DNA from 3 places in the Cronobacter condimenti 1330 genome. Region 3 is predicted to be linked to each of the others. Evidence: predicted binding sites of a transcription regulator. Region 3 holds the regulator's gene; each other region holds the start of a gene.
The links. Region 3 encodes LexA, which represses DNA repair genes until DNA is damaged. Its sites were predicted from a motif close to TNCTGTATGTACATACAGNA; they were not measured.
Positions count from the first base shown of each region.

Region 1: metR (HTH-type transcriptional regulator MetR) is a predicted target of LexA. The motif match lies at 2,648-2,667, and genes of this name have one in related genera.
Region 2: dinB (DNA polymerase IV) is a predicted target of LexA. The motif match lies at 4,729-4,748, and genes of this name have one in related genera.

Region 1 covers NZ_CP012264.1:311,888-319,230, reverse strand. Annotated here, with positions in the region: gene metE (5-methyltetrahydropteroyltriglutamate--homocysteine S-methyltransferase) at 114-2,375, opposite strand; gene metR (HTH-type transcriptional regulator MetR) at 2,699-3,652, shown strand; gene AFK62_RS01470 (carboxylate/amino acid/amine transporter) at 3,540-4,439, opposite strand; gene yigL (sugar/pyridoxal phosphate phosphatase YigL) at 4,549-5,349, opposite strand; gene pldB (lysophospholipase L2) at 5,399-6,391, opposite strand; gene rhtB (homoserine/homoserine lactone efflux protein) at 6,502-7,122, shown strand; gene rhtC (threonine export protein RhtC) at 7,123-7,343, opposite strand, start outside.
Region 2 covers NZ_CP012264.1:932,697-940,039, forward strand. Annotated here, with positions in the region: gene fadE (acyl-CoA dehydrogenase FadE) at 1-2,127, opposite strand, end outside; gene lpcA (D-sedoheptulose 7-phosphate isomerase) at 2,356-2,937, shown strand; gene AFK62_RS04275 (class II glutamine amidotransferase) at 3,029-3,796, shown strand; gene dpaA (peptidoglycan meso-diaminopimelic acid protein amidase) at 3,767-4,504, opposite strand; gene dinB (DNA polymerase IV) at 4,760-5,815, shown strand; gene AFK62_RS04290 (RNA ligase RtcB family protein) at 6,086-7,225, shown strand; gene prfH (peptide chain release factor H) at 7,222-7,343, shown strand, end outside.
Region 3 covers NZ_CP012264.1:3,893,014-3,900,356, reverse strand. Annotated here, with positions in the region: gene plsB (glycerol-3-phosphate 1-O-acyltransferase PlsB) at 108-2,534, opposite strand; gene AFK62_RS17865 (diacylglycerol kinase) at 2,667-3,035, shown strand; gene lexA (transcriptional repressor LexA) at 3,144-3,752, shown strand; gene dinF (MATE family efflux transporter DinF) at 3,875-5,182, shown strand; gene AFK62_RS17850 (CsbD family protein) at 5,392-5,601, shown strand; gene zur (zinc uptake transcriptional repressor Zur) at 5,679-6,197, opposite strand; gene AFK62_RS17840 (cupin domain-containing protein) at 6,306-6,812, shown strand; gene AFK62_RS17835 (conjugal transfer protein TraF) at 6,960-7,343, shown strand, end outside.

The DNA of each region.
Region 1 (7,343 bases), 770 kb from region 3:
CAGATAGGTAGTAGTAAACGGTGGGTCCGCGGTGCTTTCTCACCGACCTAAAATTTCCATATCTGCTGTAAGGCGGGTAAGCAAAGCGCCACCCGCCATCGCGCTACGTTAGCTTAGGCCTGACGTAAATTCTGCGCGGCTTTCACCATATTCGCGAGCGCGGCACGGGTTTCCGGCCAGCCGCGGGTTTTCAGACCGCAATCCGGGTTTACCCACAGACGTTCCTGCGGAATACGCTGCGCGGCTTTCTTCAGGAGTGCTTCGATCCACGCGACATCCGGCACGTTCGGCGAGTGAATATCGTACACGCCCGGCCCGATTTCATTGGGATATTCAAACTCTTCAAACGATTCCAGCAGTTCCATATCTGAGCGCGAAGTTTCAATCGTTATCACGTCTGCATCCAGCGCGGCGATGGAGTCCATGATGTCGTTAAACTCGCAATAACACATATGGGTGTGGATCTGGGTGTCATCCTTCGCCACGGCGGCGTTCAGGCGGAAAGCTTCCACACCCCAGGCGAGGTATGCGTCCCAGTCGCTGCGTTTCAGTGGCAGCCCTTCACGCAGCGCAGGCTCGTCAATCTGGATAATGCCAATGCCTGCGGCTTCGAGGTCCGCGACTTCGTCGCGCAGCGCCAGCGCAATCTGTTTCGCGATGGTTTCGCGGGAGACATCCTCACGCGGGAACGACCAGCAAAGAATCGTTACCGGGCCGGTCAACATGCCTTTTACCGGTTTGTCGGTGAGTGACTGCGCATACTTCGCCCACTCGACGGTGATCGGCGCCGGGCGGCTGATATCGCCGATAACTACCGGCGGTTTCACGCAACGGGAGCCGTAACTCTGCACCCAACCGTTTTGAGTAAAGACGAAACCATCAAGATGCTCACCGAAATACTCCACCATGTCGTTACGCTCGGCTTCGCCATGCACCAGCACGTCGAGGCCCAGACGCTCCTGCTCCACGATCGCCTGCTTGATGTGCTCCGCAATGCCAGTACGGTAGTGCGCCGCATCCAGATTGCCTTTTTTGAAATCCAGACGCAGGCCGCGAATTTCCGTTGTTTGCGGGAAAGAGCCAATCGTCGTGGTCGGCCAGGCCGGCAGGTTAAAGCGCGCGCGCTGCGCTTCGGCGCGCACCGGGTACGCATGGGCGCGCTGGCTGTCCTGCGGCGTAATCGCGTTAAGACGCTCCGCCACCGCCGGGTTGTGCACGCGGGATGAGTGCTGACGGGCCTGAACAGGCGCGCTCCACTGGCCAATTTTCGCGGTATCGCCGCTGTTCAGCGCATCGCGCAGCAGCGCCAGTTCCTCGCATTTTTGCAGTGCAAACGCAAACCAGCTCTTCACCTCTGGATCAAGACGGGTTTCAACGCTCAGATCGATGGGGCTGTGCAACAGCGAGCAGGATGAGCCCACCCACAGTTCGCGCTGGCCCGCGATGGCTTTCAGCTGCGCGTATTTTTGGGTGAGATCGGCGCGCCAGACGTTGCGGCCATTAATCACGCCCGCCGAGAGCAGCCACTCCTGCGGCAGACGGCGATGCAGTTCATTCAGGTCATCATGGCCATGGACCAGATCGACATGCAGACCTTGCACCGGCAGCGCGGTAATGGTGTCGAGGTTATCCGTCACGCCTTCAAAATAAGTGGTGAGCAGCAGTTTAGTCTGGCCTTTCAGCGCCTCGTAAGCCGGTTTGAACGCCTCCAGCCACGCTTGCGGCAACTCCAGCACCAGTGTAGGTTCATCGATTTGCACCCACTGAATGCCGCGCTTCGCCAGCTCCGCAATCACCTGCTGGTACACCGGCAGAATATCGTTTAACAGCGAGAGGCGGTCGAATTGCTCACCCTTCACTTTGCCAAGCCACAGATACGTGACCGGCCCCAGCAGTACTGGCTTGATGTGATGGCCGAGCGCCAGCGCTTCGTCCACTTCTTCTAAAAGCTGCGTCCAGGTAAGTTTGAACTGCTGGCCTTTGGTGAACTCCGGCACCATGTAGTGATAGTTCGTGTTGAACCATTTGGTCATTTCCGCTGCGGCTGCCGGTTCGCCAGTCGGCGCACGGCCACGGCCAATACGGAACAGGGTATCAATATCGACGGTGCCGTCGGCGTTCTGATGGCGCGCCGGCACGTTACCGAGCAACAGGCTGGTGGTCAGAACATGATCATACCAGGCGAAATCCCCCACCGGCAGCAGATCGATACCCGCCGCTTTTTGTTGTTCCCAGTGGCGGGCGCGTAGCTCGCGGCCTACCGCCAGTAACTCTTCACGCGTGCTCTTGCCCGCCCAGTAGCTCTCTTGCGCTTTTTTCAGTTCGCGATGCAGGCCGACGCGGGGAAAACCGAGGGTGTGATTATGGATAGTCATGATGTTCTGCCTCTCTTGAAGATGGATCCGCGTAGCCGCGAATTTCAGAAAATGAATCTGTTCGTCTTATTAATTAATCCGTACGTATTTCGGATCCTCCCCCTAAGGGGCTAACTCTAAATAATTCGGCTTGCAGAAAGGCGGCGACGCAGCGAGTCCCCAGGAGCTTACTCCAGTAAGTGACTGGGGTGAGCGAGGAAAGCCAACGCATCTGCAAGTCGAATTATGACGAGTTTGGACGTCCAGATGTTTACACATCCATAATTGGCAGTTACTGTATATTCCTCAAGCGCAAAATGTTCATGGCGAAGTGAAGGACTTTCATGATCGAGATAAAACACCTGCGAACGCTCCAGGCGCTGCGCAATTGCGGCTCGCTGGCAGCGGCGGCGGCATCGCTGCATCAGACCCAATCAGCTCTTTCACATCAGTTTAGCGATCTGGAGCAGCGTCTCGGCTTCCGGTTGTTTGTCCGTAAAAGCCAGCCGCTGCGCTTCACGCCGCAGGGTGAAATCCTCTTGCAACTGGCGGCGCAAGTATTGCCACAGATAAGCCGCGCGCTACAGGCCTGCAACGAACCGCAACAAACCCGGTTGCGTATTGCAATTGAGTGCCACAGTTGCATTCAGTGGCTGGCCCCGGCGCTGGAAGCCTTCCGAAAACGCTGGCCGCAGGTGGAGATGGATTTTAAATCGGGCGTCACATTCGACCCGCAGCCCGCGCTGCAGCAGGATGAACTCGATCTGGTGCTGACCTCGGACATCTTGCCGCGCAGCGGCCTGCACTATTCGCCGATGTTTGATTTTGAAGTGCGTCTGGTGGTCGCGCCGGATCATCCGCTCGCGACTAAAACGCAGGTGACGCCTGAAGATTTTGCCAGCGAAACGCTGCTGATTTACCCCGTGCAGCGCAGCCGCCTTGACGTGTGGCGTCACTTTTTACAGCCAGCTGGCGTAAGCCCTGCGCTGAAGAGCGTTGATAACTCGCTGTTGCTTATCCAGATGGTGTCGGCGCGCATGGGGATCGCCGCGCTGCCGCACTGGGTGGTGGAGAATTTCGAACGCCAGGGGCTGGTAGTGACGCGCGCGCTGGGCGAGGGATTATGGAGCCGGCTGTACGCTGCGGTGCGCGACGGCGAGCAGCGTCAGCCGGTGACGGAGGCGTTTATTCAGCAGGCGCGTCAGCACGCCTGTGATTCACTGCCGTTTGTGCGGAGTGCGGCGCGACCCAACGCCGGTGGACCCACAGAGAAGCCATTATCACCGCTCCCCCAATGATGAAGCTCGGCCAGTGGGGCTGCTCCTGCCAGATGGCAAGGTTAACCAGCAGCCCGGCGGGCACATGCACATTATTCATGATACCGAGCGTACCGGCGTCCACCTGCGTGGCGCCATAGTTCCACATAAAGTATCCAAGCCCGGACGCCGCAACGCCAAGCCATACCAGGATGCCCCATTGCAGATTTGTGGTCGGCAGTTTTTGCGGATTGCCAAGCGCAAACCAGGCGATGACCGCCACCACAAACGCCCCAAGATAGAACCACGAAAACGCGCTGTGCTGCGGCATCGGATGCGTCTCCATCAGGCGTTTATAACCCACCATGCCGATAGCGAAACTGATATTCGCCAGCTGCACCAGCATCAGCCCTGTCCAGAAATGGTCGCTGACTTTGTCATAGCGGATAATCGCCGCGCCGACCACCGCCAGCCCCGCGCTTAACACATAACCCCAGCGCAGCGGGCGCTTGCTCAGCAAATCGTAAATCAGCGTGATATAGAGCGGCGTCAGAACGGTAAAAAGCAGGAACTCCGAGACCGTCAGGTAGAGATAAGCCCGGAAGCTGAACAGATACATTACGCCCAGTTGCAACGCGCCCACCAGCATATAAAGCGCCAGCGTTTTCAGGCTCTGTCCACGGGTGCGTAAAAACGGCAGAAAAACCAGCGCTGCCAGCCCGACACGCATCAGGACCGAAAAATAGCTGTCCACATGGCCCGCGAGATATTCGCCGATCAGGCTAAACGAGAAGGCCCACAGGATCGTGGTGATGATAAGTAACGCCACAATAATCATCTCAACAAAAAAAGAGAGAGGCATTGTAGCGAAGGCGCTGGCGAAAAGTTGCACTATTTGGTTGACGAGTGGTTATCGATAAACCACTCGTCACCTGATATTACGCCAGGAAGAGGTTACGCAGGTAGTGCGGTACGGCATCTTCGGCGTTCGTGCCGATAACTTCCAGCTCCGGCAACAGGTCTTTGAGACGCTGATGGGCATTGCCCATAATGCAGCCTTTGCCTGCCATCGAGAGCATTTCCGCGTCGTTCATGCCGTCGCCAAACGCAATACAGGCGTCAAGCCCGTACCCCATCGCTTTCGCGACCGCTTCCAGCGCATGGCCTTTAGACACGCCGCCCGCCATGACTTCAAGACAAGTAAGCGTCGAAAAGCTGACATTGACGCGATCGCCCCAGCGGGCGTTGATAGCCTGCTCCAGCGGCAGCAGTTTTTCATGCACGTCGCAGGTGAAGAAGACTTTGCTGACGCCCTGAGGCTCCAGCAACGCCGGTTCAAACAGCGAATATTTAAAGACGGCCTCTTTAAAATATTTCAGCTCGTCCGGGCGTTCGCGGCTCATAAACCACTCGTCGTCGCGATAAACGTTGGTGATGATATCCGGGTTGTCGCGCACCACGCCGAACAGATCGGCGGCAATATCGGTGTCGAGATTATGAGTGAAGACCAGATTACCGTCGGTATCATGCACCCGCGCGCCGTTGGAGGTGATCATATAGGCCTTGATCTCAAGGCCGTCGCGGATCTGCCCAACGTCGATATGGTGGCGGCCCGTCGCGAAGACAAAATTCACGCCGCGGGCGGTGAGTAATTTGAGCGTTTGTTTGGCAAACGGCGTCAGTGCATGGTCAGGGGCTAAGAGTGTGCCGTCTAAATCAGACGCAACGACCTGATACATAATAAAGAAAACCTCTGGTGGAGCGACCAGACGCTCCGGTCGCGAGTAATCAGTTATGCTCGTCGAAGAAATCGACAATGACATTCAGCGCTTCGGCGCGCATAGCGTCCTGCTCGAACAGGATCTCATGGTACGCGCCTTTAATGACGTAAGGTTTACCCCCCCAACATGGGTGGCCCGCCGCGGCGCGAAGTTCACAGAAGCGGTCATGCGAGCGGTTATCCACCACCCTTTCCGCCTCCGCCTGGAGTAACAATAGCGGCGTAGTGCTGTCGGTGGCCCCCGCCAGCACCTGTTCTCCTGCCTGGATGCCTTCCCGCACCCAGTGATATGTCGGTCCGCCGACGCGCAGTTGCGGTTCGTCGGCGTAAAAGCGCAGATTGCGCCGGTAACGCGCGTGACTGTGAGTCAGTATGTTGAGGCTGAAGGGCAGCGGGCGCCAGCGTCCGGTCCCAATGGCATATCCATCGCGCAGCGACGGATACTCTTCTGCCCAGTCGAGAATCGAGCGCAGCATCCACTCCGGCAGGCGAATAATGATGCCAAACATGGGTGCGCACAGCGCGACAGCATCAAACGCCTTCGGGTTACGCAGTAAAAACAGCGTGCCGATAGCTCCGCCCATCGAATGGGCCAACAGATAGCGCTTACGCCACGGGCCTGTAGCCACTTCTTGTTGCCAGAAGCGTTCGAAATCATCGACATAATCGCTGAAGTTTACGACGTGACCGCGATGCGTATCTTCAAGCAGGCGCCCGGAGCGCCCCTGTCCGCGGTGGTCGATAATCAGTACGTCAAACCCACAGTGGAACAGATCGTAAGCCAGTTCCGCATATTTTACGTAGGATTCAATGCGGCCAGGGCAGACCACAATAACGCGATCGTGGTTTTCGGCACGAAAACGCACAAAGCGCACCGGGATATTATCCACGCCTAAAAATTCGTCTTCTTCGCGTTGTTGCCAGAAGTCCGTCAGCGGCCCCATGGTGAACGCCGCGAATCCCGTTTCTCGTGAAAACCAACGGTTCCTGTGTCTGGTCATGGTCCTTTTTGCTCCGCATCCACGCCTGTCTGGGCTTTTTTTGTGATTCGTAGCACACACCTCAACAATAGCGTATTGTGGCATAAAAGTGCGCAATCAGGGAGCTTCGCATGACCTTCGAGTGGTGGTGTACCTACCTTCTGACGACCCTTATTCTCAGCCTCTCGCCGGGTTCCGGTGCCATTAATACGATGAGTACTGCGCTCAGTCACGGCTATCGGGGTGCTGCGGCATCCATCGCCGGGCTGCAAACTGGCCTTGCGCTGCACATCATGCTGGTCGGCATTGGGTTAGGCGCGCTGTTTTCCCGCTCGCTGATGGCGTTTGAAGTGCTGAAATGGGCAGGCGCGGCTTATCTTATCTGGCTTGGCATTCAGCAGTGGCGCGCCGCAGGCGCCATTGATCTCAACGCGCTGGCGCAGAGCCAGCCACGCAGCCGCCTCTTTAAGCGCGCAATCTTCGTGAATCTTACTAACCCGAAAAGCATCGTGTTTCTCGCCGCGCTCTTTCCGCAATTTATCGTGCCGCATCAGCCGCAAATGATGCAGTACGTGGTGCTCGGGGTGACGACCGTCGTGGTGGATATCATCGTAATGATTGGCTATGCGACGCTTGCCACGCGCATTGGCGGCTGGATCAAAGGCCCGCATCAGATGAAGGCCTTAAATAAAGTGTTTGGTTCGCTGTTTATGCTGGTCGGCGCGCTGTTGGCCACTGCGCGCCGCGCCTGATTACCGGGAAAGGATCAGGTGGATGCCAAAGCCCGCGAACAGCGCCCCGGCCATCCCGTCTATCCATTTCGCCAGGCGCCGATAGCCCTGGCGCATTTTCGGCAGCGCGAAAACGCTCGCCACCAGCACAAACCACGCGAGCGTCTCAAGAGCGATCAGCACGAAAATACCCCAGCGCGCGCTGGTGCCGACGCTGTCGCCCACAAACAGTGAAAAGACGC
Region 2 (7,343 bases), 1.4 Mb from region 3:
ACCGATACGTGAGCGGGTGGCTGACGGCGTTTGCAGGATCTTCGCAAGCTTATGATCCAGCTTGTCGGAAGGCGCGTCGTAACGACGGCCCGCCGGGAAAATCGCCAGGCTCAGCAGGCCCGCCACTGCGCCGTTCGGGAAGTTACGCAACAGATCGCTAATGGCCTGTTCCGCCTGATGCAGCGCATCCTGCACGCCCCAGTGTACCAGCGGAAGATCGGCTTCCTGACGGCCTTCATCGTCATAGCGTTTCAGCACCGCCGAGGCCAGATAAAGCTGGCTCAGTACATCGCCCAGACGCGCTGAGATGCGTTCACGACGTTTCAGGCTACCGCCCAGTACCGCCATGGAGACATCCGAGAGCAGCGCCAGGCTGGCGCTCAGGCGGTTGATATGCTGATAGTAGCGGCGCGTGGCGTCGCGGGTCGGGCTGCTGCTGGTCAGGCCGTTCGTCAGACCGAGCCAGAAGCTGCGCACCAGGCTGCTGCCCACATGACCGATATGGCGGAACAGCAGCTTATCGAAGGCGTTAACGTCATTATTCTGCGCGGCGGCCATCTCTTCCAGGACGTACGGATGGCAACGGATGGCACCCTGACCGAAGATCATCATGCTGCGGGTCAGGATATTCGCGCCTTCCACCGTGATAGCGATAGGCGCGCCCTGGTATGCGCGAGCCAGGAAGTTGCCCTCGCCAAGCATAATGCCTTTACCGCCTGCGATATCCATCGCGTCAATGATCGACTGCTGACCACGGTGGGTGCAGTGATATTTAACAATCGCGGACAGCACTGCCGGTTTTTCGCCAAGCATGATGCCGTACGTAATCAGCGATGCCGCTGCATCCATCACATACGCGTTGCCTGCGATACGTGCCAGCGGCTCTTCGATCCCTTCCATTTTACCGATAGAGATTTTGAACTGGCGGCGGATATGGGCATAAGCACCGGTTGCGAGCGCGACTGATTTCAGGCCGCCGGTCGAGTTAGACGGCAGCGTAATGCCGCGGCCCACGGACAGGCATTCCACCAGCATACGCCAGCCCTGACCGGCCATTTTCGGTCCACCGATGATGTAGTCGATCGGCACAAAAATGTCGTTGCCGCGGGTCGGGCCGTTCTGGAACGGTACGTTAAGCGGGAAGTGGCGTCGGCCGATTTCCACACCCGGAGTGTTCGTTGGGATCAGGGCACAGGTAATGCCGAGTTCTTGTTCGCCGCCCAGCAGGCGATCGGGGTCAGAGAGTTTAAACGCGAGGCCCAGCACGGTCGCGATTGGCGCGAGCGTAATATAGCGTTTGTTCCAGGTCAGGCGCATGCCGAGCACCTGTTCGCCCTGCCATTCACCCATACAGACCACGCCGGTATCCGGGATGGCGCCTGCATCAGAGCCCGCTTCAGGGCTGGTGAGCGCAAAGCAGGGGATTTCCAGACCACGTGCCAGACGCGGCAGATAGTGGTTTTTCTGCGCCTCGGTGCCGTAATGTTGCAGCAGTTCGCCTGGGCCGAGTGAGTTTGGCACGCCAACAGTGATAGCGAGAATGCCCGACACGCCGGAGAGTTTCTGCAGCACGCGGGACTGCGCATAAGCTGAAAACTCCAGACCGCCGTACTCTTTTTTAATGATCATCGCAAAGAAGCGATGCTCTTTCAGGTATGCCCACAGTTCTGGTGGCAGATCCGCCATCTCATGGGTTATCTGGAAGTCATTCGCCATGCGGCACGCTTCTTCCACCGGGCCGTCGATAAACGCCTGCTCTTCGGCAGTCAGCTGCGGTTTCGGATAGTTATGCAGCTTCTGCCAGTCCGGGGTGCCGCGAAACAGATCGCCTTCCCACCAGGTAGTGCCGGCGTCGATGGCTTCTTTTTCTGTACGCGACATCGGCGGCATCACTTTACGAAAACCGCGGAATACTGGCGCGGAGATCAGCGATTTACGCATCGGCGTAAAGTTAAAAGGAACCAGAATGATAGCCAGCGGCACCAGCAGCCACAGCGACCAGAGACCGACGGCGCCTAATGCAGCAGTCCAGCCGAGCAGAATCAGGCTACTGAGCAGCAGGCTGACGCGGTGATAAAACAGCACACCGATGAGAACCAGGGTGGCAACGATACTCAAGATCATCATAAAGAAAAGCTCCCTTGCTTGTAGGAGGTCCGACCACTTGTGATGATATGGTTGTAGAGGATGTTGCTTTTTTTAGCAATGCGTTCACAAAATAATTACAACCTAGCTCACATTGTTGCCGCACGTAAACGCAAAAGCGGTACGCAGGCCGCGGCGTAGCGCTTCTCGGCCCCGGCGCTATCCGGTACACTGCGTACGGTTACTTTTTAATGCTGAAGGATATCCCTCATGTATCAGGATCTGATTCGTAACGAGCTGAACGAAGCCGCCGAAACGCTGGCTAACTTTTTGAAAGATGAAGCCAATATCCACGCTATCCAGCGTGCGGCGGTCTTACTGGCGGACAGCTTTAAAGCGGGTGGCAAAGTGCTCTCCTGCGGTAACGGCGGCTCGCACTGCGATGCGATGCATTTCGCTGAAGAGCTGACCGGACGCTATCGTGAAAACCGTCCGGGCTATCCGGCCATTGCCATTTCCGACGTCAGCCACATCTCTTGTGTTGGCAATGATTTCGGTTACGACCATATCTTCTCTCGTTATGTCGAAGCGGTAGGGCGTGAGGGCGATGTACTGCTCGGCATCTCCACCTCCGGTAATTCCGGCAATGTGATTAAAGCTATCGACGCCGCGCGCGAGAAGGGCATGAAAGTCATCACGCTGACCGGCAAAGACGGCGGCAAAATGGCGGGAACGGCAGATGTAGAAATTCGCGTGCCGCATTTCGGCTATGCTGACCGTATTCAGGAAATTCACATCAAAGTGATCCACATCCTGATCCAGCTTATCGAAAAAGAGATGGTAAAAGCCTGACAGGCTGAATATCGGTACGGGCGATGCGTCGCCCGGCTGATGGCCCCGGTGACGCCTTCTTAACGGAAGGCGGCGTGTGATGAGGTGACTTATGTGCGAACTGCTCGGGATGAGCGCCAACGTGCCGACCGATATCTGCTTTAGCTTTACCGGCCTTGTCCAGCGGGGCGGGGGAACTGGCCCGCATAAAGATGGCTGGGGCATTACCTTTTACGAAGGTAAAGGCTGTCGCACATTTAAAGATCCACAACCCAGCTACAACTCGCCTATTGCGAAGCTGGTGCAGGACTATCCCATCAAATCCTGTTCGGTCGTGGCGCATATTCGTCAGGCGAACCGCGGCGAAGTGGCGCTGGAAAATACCCATCCCTTTACCCGCGAACTGTGGGGCCGCAACTGGACCTACGCGCACAACGGCCAGCTCACGGGTTACCGCTCGCTTGACACCGGCCCGTTTCGCCCGATTGGCGAAACCGACAGCGAAAAAGCGTTTTGCTGGCTTTTACACAAGCTCACCACGCGCTATCCACGCACGCCAGGCAATATGACGGCGGTCTTTCGCTATATTGCGGAACTGGCGGGGGAGCTTCGCGAGAAAGGCGTTTTCAACATGTTGCTTTCGGACGGGCGTTACGTCATGGCGTTCTGCTCTACCAATCTTTTCTGGATAACGCGCCGTGCGCCGTTTGGCGTTGCCAAACTGCTCGATCAGGATGTGGAGATTGATTTTCAGGAAGAGACCACACCCAATGATGTGGTCACGGTAATCGCGACTCAGCCGCTGACGGGCAATGAAACCTGGCACAAGATTATGCCAGGCGAGTGGGCGTTATTTTGTCTCGGGGAGCGCGTAGTTTGACGCGAGCTGCGGGTGCACCACGCTGCTGTTGAGCGGCTTGCTGACCACGTAATTGCCATTAACCACAGAAACTACCGGCGGCTGGCGGGTCGTCATAAAGTAGTCATACCCCGGCTTAAGCTGTTTCCAGAAGCTGATGAAGTAAGAATACTTGTGGCGCTCCATATTGGCGTCGGTCATGCGGAACGGATAAATGCTCACCTGCACATTCGGCTGGCCAAACACCAGCGCGCCCGTGACGAACTGGAAAATCTCATCGATGTTTTTATCGGTCATCGCATAGCAGCCGACGGAAACGCAGGCGCCGTGGATCATCAAATATTTCCCTTCATAGCCATTTGCGCGGTCAAAGGCGTTCGGAAAACCAATATTAATCGCTTTGTAAAAACGGCTGTCGGGTTTGAGCTGGCTGCGCTGCACGCTATAGAAACCTTCCGGGCTTTTGAAATCGCCCTGACGACGTTTCGGCCCAAGACCGCCGGAATAGTTGCAGATGCGGTAGCTATCCAGTAACTGATACTGCTCGCCCATCTTGACGTACAGCTCAAGCGTGCGCTCTTCCTTAAAGATCTGGATATAAACCGGGGAACCCATTAACTGCTGTTTTAATTCTTTTTTTATCGGGGTAACGCTGTCGCTACTGACTGTACTGGCCCATGAAAAGCACGACACCAGAAGCATTGCGATTAACAATGCGATTTTACGCATACTGCTTGTTTCCTTGATAAAGCTAAGACCGATGCCGGAACGGCGAAGGGATCCAAAATAAGATTATTCTGGTTCAGGAGCGCTCACATTAGCATCGCTATTATTTTTCGCAAGCGCTGCCTGCTGCGTTTACAATTAAGTTCTGCTTAACATCCTTGCGCGGCAGTGAATTTACGCCTTCACAGCGAAATAAGGAAGGTTGCCGCAGCGACGCTTTTTTGCCAGACTGTATACACATACAGTATGAGGCCGGGTATGCGCAAAATCATTCATGTCGATATGGACTGCTTTTTCGCGGCGGTTGAGATGCGCGATAATCCGTCCCTGCGCGATATCCCCCTCGCCATTGGCGGCAGCCGCGAGCGCCGTGGCGTTATCAGCACCGCCAACTACCCGGCCCGTAAATATGGTGTGCGTAGCGCGATGCCAACGGCGATGGCGCTTAAGCTCTGCCCGCATCTCACCCTTTTGCCTGGCCGTTTTGACGCTTATAAAGAGGCGTCTGCCCATATCCGCGATATCTTTTCACGCTATACCTCGCTGATTGAACCCCTTTCGCTCGACGAAGCTTATCTGGATGTTACCCATAGCCCGCACTGTTACGGCTCCGCCACATTGATGGCGCGCGAAATCCGCCAGACGATATTTAACGAACTTCAGCTCACGGCTTCCGCAGGCGTGGCACCGATAAAATTCCTCGCCAAAATTGCGTCTGATATGAATAAACCTGACGGGCAATATGTTATTACCCCGGATGACGTGCCTGCCTTTTTGCAATCGCTGCCGCTTGGCAAAATTCCGGGCGTCGGCAAGGTGACGGCAGGCAAGCTCGAAGGGCTGGGGCTTCGCACCTGCGAAGATGTGCAAAAAAGCGATCTGGCCTCACTCCTTAAGCGCTTCGGCAAGTTTGGTCGCGTGCTGTGGGAGCGCAGCCACGGTATCGACGAGCGCGAAATCAGCCCGGATCGCCAGCGGAAATCGGTGGGCGTTGAGCGCACGCTCGCGGAGGATATTCACGAGTGGGCGGAGTGCGAGGCGATCATCGAGCGGTTGTACCCGGAGCTGGAACTGCGTCTTGCGAAGGTCAAACCCGATCTGCGCATCGCACGTCAGGGCGTTAAGCTTAAGTTTAATGATTTCCAGCTGACGACGCAGGAGCATGTCTGGCCGCGCCTTAACAAGGACGACCTTATCGCCACCGCCCGAAAAACCTGGGATGAGCGGCGTGCCGGGCGCGGCGTGCGGCTGGTGGGGCTGCATGTGACGCTGCTCGACCCGCAGCTTGAGCGGCAACTGGTGCTGGGGCTGTAGGTTTGCATTGTCGTGCCTGGTGGGGGCGCTTCGCTTATTCCCCCTACCTGAACTAATAGTTATTCGTTATTTATCATTGTGCCCTCATACCGCACTCGTTATGATGCAGGCCGTTTTTTACCCATTCTCATCATCTGCAAAGGAGGCACATCATGACTTATTCCACGCTGATTACGCTTTGCAGACTGACCCAGGAATAATTCCGCTTTTTTCATTGCCCGGGTTTACGTCTGCCACATCCTTATTTTTTTCCACATTATGGATTGGTATATGGGCAATTTTATTCGTCCCTTGTCTGACGCTGTCGCTTATCTGGCGTCCGATGATCTCTGGATCGAAAGCGCCGCCACGCAACAACTCTTAACCACCGCCAGGCTGCCGGGAATGACCCGCATCGTTGGCATGCCGGATCTGCATCCAGGCCGTGGTTATCCTGTCGGCGCGGCCTTTTTCTCCGTTAATCGTTTCTACCCGGCCCTTGTGGGCAATGACATTGGCTGCGGCATGGCGCTGTGGCAAACCTCGCTTTCAAGCCGCAAGGCGAATCTCGACAAGCTTGAGAAGCGTCTGCACAGCTACAGCGATATCGCACCGGTGGAATGGCTGGAATCAGCGCTACCGCCTCATCTTGCGGCGCATCCTTACGCCGCGTCGCTCGGCTCTGTCGGCGGCGGTAACCACTTTGCGGAGTTACAGCACATTGACCACGTCTATGACGACGAGGCGGTAAATGCACTTAACATCCGTCCGGCGCAGCTTTTGCTGCTGGCGCACAGCGGCTCGCGCGGATTCGGCCAGCAGATTTTACGCGCGCATGTCGAACGCTTCTCCCATGACGGTCTGGAGGCAGGCAGCGAGGCGGCCGACGATTATCTGGCGCAGCATCAGCAGGCGCTCGATTTCGCTATCGCCAACCGCGCGTTGATCGCCCGTCGGCTGCTTGAGCATATTAAAGTCACCGGCGAGCCTGTGCTGGATGTGAACCATAACCTGCTGGAGCCGTATACGTGGGGCGAAAAACAGGGCTGGCTGCATCGTAAAGGCGCGACGCCTGCCCACTGCGGCCCGGTGGTGATCCCCGGCTCACGCGGCGATTACAGCTATCTGGTGCAGCCGACGGGCAGCAGCGAGGCGCTGGATTCGCTTGCCCACGGTGCCGGGCGCAAATGGATGCGTACTGAATGCAAAGGGCGACTTTCCGGGAAATTCAGCCCCGCGCAACTCTCGCGCACAGCCTTCGGCAGCCGGGTGATTTGCCGCGACCGCCAGCTTATTTATGAAGAAGCGCCGCAGGCGTATAAATCGATAGAGAGTGTCATGCAGTGCCTAATCGGCGCCGGGCTGGTGAAACCGCTGGCGCGTCTGAAGCCTGTGCTGACGTTAAAAACCAGCGGGGAGAGAAGCGAATGATGTTATTGCAACTCTCAGCCGCACAGGGCCCTGACGAATGTTGTCTTGCCGTAAGCCATGCCCTCGACGCGCTTTGTAAAGAGGCGCAGCAGGCGCACGTTTCGTTTTCAATTATCGA
Region 3 (7,343 bases):
GCAGGGCGAGTACGCGAAGCATGTCCGCCGTTCCCTGTCACCCATCACCATACATCCAATAAAAAAGGCGGGGGATCCCCGCCTTTTTTGTCAACGGCCTGGCGTGTTTATTCGCCTGCCTGTGCGGCGGCGCTCTCAATGGTGAGCCTGACATCGGAGGTCATTAACTCTGCGAGCATTTGATAAACCTTCATCGTTTCCGCAGGTTCGGCATCGCCGGTATCGCTGATATAACCTTCATCGCGAAGCGTCAGCACAAGCGTTGAGAACACGGCTTTATCAAAGAACTCCGGTGCGTTAATACCATGCAGAACAGAAAGACGCTGCGCTACGGTACGGCTCTCTTTTTCCAGCGTGCCACGGTTGATAGACGGATTGGCGCTGAGCAGCCAGAAGGTAATGGCGTAGCGTTGCAGCGTTTCGCGAACGCCTGCGGCCAGTAATTGCAGCGTGCGGGAGCGCGCCGGATTTACCTGCAGCCAGACATCATCAGCCAGGACAAGCCCCTGCTGCGCCATCTCGTTAATCAGCGCATCCACTACCGCCGGAACATCTTCTTTTTCCCAGCGCAGGAACAGCTCCGCTTTCAGCATCGGGAACAGCAGTTCGACCTGCTGCTGTACCGCCTCACGGCTGATGCGACGGTGCTGAGTCACGATAGCCGCGATAAGCGAAGGCAGCACCAGCATGTGCATAATGTTGTTACGGTAATAAGTCATCAGCACCGCCTGCTCGCGCGGCAGAATGATGATATCGCCAATGGTGTCCTTCTCGACCTCAAACTTGTTCATCTGCAACGCATGCTCGATGAGTTGCGTTGCCGTTGCGTCCGGCACTGTAGCATCTGAGGCATACGGCACGTTGCGAAGCAGGTTCAGGTAGCATTCCAGCTGTTCAGTCAGCTGTTCGCGGGTTAACGAGCGCTGGCGGGACGCCAGCAGCGCGGTGCAGCAAAGGTTCATGGCGTTGGCCGCGCCCGCGTTATTGATACGCACCATCAACTGGGAGGCAATTTCATTTACCGTTGGGGTGAGCCATGCCGGACGCACCGCTTCTATCGGATCAATAGCGTCGCGCCATTCGGGCACATGCTGATTCAGGAAGGTTATCAACGGCAACGGCTCGCCAAAGTTGACATAACCCTGCCCAAGGTTACGGAGCTTGCTTAACCCACGCAGCATCTGCAGCAGGCTTTCTTTTTCTTTGGTCGCGCCGCGTAACTCTTTCGCGTACGTGCCCACTTCCATCACGTGCTCATAGCCGATGTAAATCGGCACCAGCGTAATCGGGCGAGTGCCGCCGCGCAGCATCGCCTGAATAGTCATGGAGAGCGTGCCGGTCTTCGGGTCAAGCAGGCGACCGGTGCGCGAGCGTCCGCCTTCCACGAAATATTCCACTGAGTAACCGCGGCTGAAGAGCTCGCCCAGATATTCGCGAAACACCGTGGAGTAGAGTTTGTTGCCTTTAAACGTGCGGCGGATAAAAAACGCGCCCAGGCGGCGGAATATCGGCCCGGCAGGCCAGAAGTTCAGGTTAATACCCGCGGCGATATGCGGCGGCACAAGCCCCTGATGATAAAGCACGTAGGACAGCAGCAGATAGTCCATATGGCTGCGGTGGCAGGGCACATAGACAATCTCGTGGCCGTCGTGCGCCAGTTGACGCACCCGCTCAGCGTTATGAACATTGATGCCCTGGTAAAGGCGGTTCCAGGTAAACCCAAGCACGCGGTCGGTAATACGAATCGCCTCGTAGGAGAAATCCGCAGCGATCTCTTCCATCAGCGCAACCGCGTTCTGCTGGGCTTTCTCATGCGAGATTTTCTTCGTGCGCGCTTCATCTTCAACGGCGCGGGCAATCGCTTTAGACGAGAGCAGTTTATTAAAAAGATCCTGGCGCGCCGGGAGACGCGGGCCTACAGCGGCGAGGCGTTGGCGGGCAAAGTGCATGCGCGCCACGCGGGCCAGTTTCTGTGCGATACGCTTATCAGTACCGTGCTCGGTCGCCATACGGCGCAGCGACACCGGCGGGGAGAAACGCACGAAGCTGTCGCGGCCAAGCCACGAGACAGCGAAAAACTTCTGAATGCCGTTCAGCATACGCAGCGGCGGGTTTTCTTCGCCCTTTTCACGACCAGGTGAACGACCAAACATGACGGAGACGGGCACCATCTGGACGTCGAGATCCGGGTTACTGCGGTGCAGGTCCAGGTAATTATGGAACAGCTTGATCGACTCTTCTTTTGGCGTGTAGTACGTGAACACGCGAGGCCCGCCATGGATAAACACATAACGCGGCAGCTCGGTGCCGTCGATAACGAGCGGCTCCAGAGGGTCTGGCAGATCATGCGCCAGGCACTGGGCCCGCAGCGTCAGGAGATCTGCCTTCGAGTTATACGGCAGCACGTACATGATAGGACGTGACGTATCGAGCCCAAGTTCGGGGCAAGGCGCCGCCGGGATGGACTTGCTTTTTACCAGCACGCTTAATGGTAAATTAAGTAATTTGTAGTAAATTCGTGGCCAACCGGACATAAACGATGTAAAGCCTCTGGTTAATAATGCAATTGCGGCGCAAGAATATCAGAAACTCCGTAGAATTTCTGTGGTGCTTCTTTATGGAAGCGCATTAGCATTGACGCCTGAATTTAAAAAAGGTTTCTTGTCATGGCCAATAACACCACGGGATTAACCCGAATTATTAAAGCAGCTGGCTATTCCTGGAAGGGATTACGCGCCGCCTGGAAAAATGAAGCCGCGTTTCGCCAGGAAGGCGTTGCCGTTATTATAGCGATTCTTATCGCCTGCTGGCTGGATGTCGATCCCATCACCCGCGTGCTGCTTATCGGTTCTGCCACGATGGTGATGATCGTCGAGATCCTCAACAGTGCTATCGAAGCGGTGGTCGATCGCATCGGCCCGGAATTCCACGAACTGTCGGGGCGCGCCAAAGACATGGGTTCCGCCGCAGTACTGCTGTCGATTATCCTTGCGCTGGTCGTGTGGGGCACGTTGCTCTGGCAGCATTTGCGATAAGTTTTCCAGAAATCGCTAAAGAAGCGCTTTTTTAACCGGTTATGGTTTTAAAATCGCCTTTAGCTGTATATACTCACAGCATCACTGTATATGCACCCAGGGGGCGGAATGAAAGCATTAACTACCAGGCAACAAGAGGTGTTTGATCTCATTCGGGATCACATCAGCCAGACCGGCATGCCGCCTACGCGTGCGGAGATCGCGCAGCGTCTGGGTTTCCGTTCGCCGAACGCGGCGGAAGAACACCTCAAAGCGCTGGCGCGTAAAGGCGTGCTTGAGATTGTTTCCGGCGCGTCGCGCGGTATTCGTTTGCTGCAGGAAGAAGAAACCGGCCTGCCACTGATTGGCCGTGTTGCGGCGGGTGAGCCGCTGCTGGCACAACAACATATCGAAGGCCACTACCAGGTGGACCCAGGCCTCTTTAAGCCGAACGCGGATTTCCTGCTGCGCGTTAGCGGGATGTCGATGAAAGATATTGGGATCATGGATGGCGACCTGTTAGCCGTTCATAAAACTCAGGATGTTCGCAACGGCCAGGTGGTTGTCGCGCGCATTGATGATGAAGTGACGGTAAAACGCCTGAAAAAGCAGGGGAATGTCGTTGAACTGCTCCCGGAAAATAACGAGTTTAAGCCTATCGTTGTAGACCTGCGCGAGCATAACTTCTCTATCGAAGGCCTGGCGGTCGGCGTTATTCGCAACGGCGAATGGCTCTGACGTTTTCTCCAGCTTTCTGATGTTTCATTACCGTAACTGGCCCGCCCCGGCTACGGTAATGGCTCTCCCGTTTTACTCCTTTTTCACCTTCTGTTGTTCGCGTAACGGCATCGGAACGCCATATGCCTTTCCTGACTTCTACCGATAAAGCCCTCTGGCGCCTTGCGCTGCCAATGATCTTCTCCAATATCACCGTGCCGCTGCTGGGGCTGGTGGACACCGCGGTTATCGGCCATCTCGACAGCCCCGTTTATCTGGGTGGCGTTGCAATCGGCGCTACCGCGACCAGCTTCCTGTTTATGCTGCTGCTCTTTTTGCGTATGAGTACGACGGGCCTGACCGCGCAGGCGTTTGGCGCGCGCGATCCACAAGCGCTGGCCCGCGCGCTGGTGCAGCCAATGGCGCTGGCGCTGACATTCGGTGCGCTCATTATTGTGCTGCGCGAGCCGCTGATTCATCTGGCGCTACATATCACCGGTGGCAGCGAGGCGGTTCTGGCGCAGGCCCGGCAGTTTCTGGAAATACGCTGGCTGAGCGCGCCCGCGTCGCTGGCAAATCTCGTCCTGCTGGGGTGGTTGCTAGGCGTTCAGTACGCCAGAGCGCCGGTTATTTTGCTGGTGGTCGGCAACCTGCTTAATATCGCGCTCGATCTTTGGTTCGTCACAGGGCTTGGCCTGAACGTGCAGGGTGCGGCACTGGCGACTGCAATAGCGGAATACGTAACACTTGTCATTGGGCTAGTCATGGCGTCGCGTGTGATGCGTTTGCGCGGCATTACGTGCGCTATGCTGAAAACCGCCTGGCATGGCGGCGTCGGCAGGCTATTGGCACTGAACCGGGATATCATGCTGCGTTCACTGCTGCTGCAACTCTGTTTTGCGTCAGTCACCGTTTTCGGGGCGCGGCTCGGTAGCGATATCGTTGCGGTGAATGCGCTTCTGATGACACTCCTGACCTTTACCGCTTATGCGCTCGACGGGTTCGCCTATGCCGTCGAAGCCCATGCCGGGCAGGCGTTTGGCGCAAAAAACACTTCTCAGTTGCAGCGCGTCTGGCGTGCGGCTTGTCGGCAGGCAGGTATAGTGGCGCTCGCGTTCGCACTCATTTATGCCGTAGCGGGGCAGTACATCGTGTCGTTGCTGACGTCATTGCCGTCGCTTCAGGCACAGGCGCAGCCTTATCTCTTCTGGCAGGTGATCCTGCCGGTGGTCGGCGTCTGGTGTTATCTGTTAGATGGTATGTTTATCGGCGCGACGCGCGGGGCAGAAATGCGCAACAGTATGGCTGTCGCAGCGCTGGGGTTTGGCGTGACGTTACTGACGCTGCCGCGGCTTGGCAACCACGGGTTATGGCTTGCGCTGACCGTTTTTCTGGCACTGCGTGGGTTATCGCTCGGCTATTTATGGCGGCGCGGTCGCTTGCTGTGTTAGGTCGCGCGGCCCGGCTGACTGTGCTGTTAAACAAAGAAATTGTCGGTTTTAGCGCTTCGTTATGGTTAAAGATTCTGAATATCCCGCCAGGCTTAAAATTGCCGTCTACTATTAACAATACGTTCAGCAAATGATGAAGATGACTCGGGCTGAACCCCCACAGGAAAACCTGTGAGACTGATTCACTACCGAATGTTAAGGAGACGTCTATGAACAGAGATGAAGCTGGCGGTAACTGGAAACAGTTTAAAGGTAAAGTGAAAGAGCAATGGGGTAAATTAACCGACGATGATATGACCATCATCGAAGGGAAACGTGACCAACTGGTTGGTAAAATCCAGGAACGTTACGGTTATGCGAAAGATGAAGCCGACAAGGAAGTGACTGACTGGGAAAGCCGCCACGATTACCGCTGGTAATCCGGCTCTCACCTCAATGGGATTCACCTTCTGAGGCTGCCCTGCCCAACGGTACAAGGATGTACCACCCCTTTATCTTAGCGCCCTTTCTTTTTGTTAACGGGAATGCTGTGATCGTGGCCGCACTGGCCCTGATGACGACATGCTTCCACTTCTGCGCACGCCGCGCAAAGCCCATGTGCTTCAATGACGTTATGGCGCAACGCAAAGCCCATCTTCGCCGCAAGCGCGTGCATGATATCCTCAACGCCTTCCGCTGCCTCTTCTTTTACCACGCCACAACGCCCACATATAAACATCGCAGACGTATGCGCCGGATTATCGAAAAGATGGCACAGCACGTAACTGTTGGTGGACTCCACTTTATGCACAAAGCCCTGTTCCAGTAGAAAATCGAGCGCGCGATAAACGGTTGGCGGTTTCGCCTGCGGCTCTGTCGCGCGTAATAAATCGAGCAGATCGTATGCGCTGATAGCGCCTGGCTGTAGGGTCATCAGGCGCAGCACTTCGAGGCGCTGCGGAGTCAGGCGCACATTACGTTGCTGGCAAAGCTGTTCAGCCTGCGCCAGAACTTCCTGCGAAATCGTCGTATCCATCGGCATCCTCTATGAATCATGTATAAGTCATCACTTTATCATGAACCGGCCAAAACACCGACATTCCTGCTGTGCTATACCTGACGGGAACACGTTTCGGAGGTTTTTATGCAGACACGGCCTGAATGTATTTGTCACTGGCAGGAGATAGAGGGAAAAGATGATGCCGGTTATCCCGACAGCGATGAACGGATGTCCATTGGCGCGCCGCTCGGCAGGCGTACAGGATTGACCCGTCTTGGCATTCATCACGAACGGCTGCCGCCGGGCAGGCGCACCTCGTACCCGCATGCAGAAAGCAGCGAAGAAGAGTTTGTGTATGTGATAGAAGGATTCCCGGATGTCTGGCTCAACGGCGAGCTTTGGCCGTTAACCCCAGGCGACAGCGTTGGTTTTCCGGCGGGGACCGGGCTTTGCCACACGTTTATCAACAACACCGACAATGAGGTGCGGCTGCTGGTCGTGGGCGAGGCCAACAAACCTGAAAATCGCATTTACTACCCGCTTAACGGTCCCTATGCTGCGACCCGCCCGGATCGCTGGATAGATCACCCGCCACAATTTTTTGGCCCGCATGACGGCTTACCTACACGAATTAAGAACCCTAATCTATAAATAAGGAGGGCGTTCACAAAACGAGCCCGGCATTGCCGTTGAGAAAAAGCCTCAACCTCTGGTGTAGTGCGTTCTTCACAACAGAAATCGCCTCTGCCGGGCAACCGACAGAGGGTGTCCTTCATGTTGATAATAAGCGGGTAAACTGTGAAAAATATAATCAAACCTTCAGTGGCAGCCGTCGCCCTTTCTCTGGTGATGGCAAATCAGGCGAGTGCGGCAAATACCTGGGCGCAGGCCCGTAACGATGCAATGGGCGGTACCGGCGTCGCATCGGCCGACTACGGCAGCGGCGCGCTCATCAACCCGGCATTGCTGGCGCGCTCGCAACCGGAAGATGACATCACGGTGATTTTACCGGCGTTGCAGGCGCAAATTAGCGATAAAGACAATCTTGAGGATGAAATCGACCACATCAGCGATCGGGTCGATTATTACAATGATGTGGTGGATAACCTGACGCTCGGCGATGTGCTGGCAAACCCGATTGGGACGCTGCGTCAGTTCCAGGGAGCCGCAGGCGAACTGGGT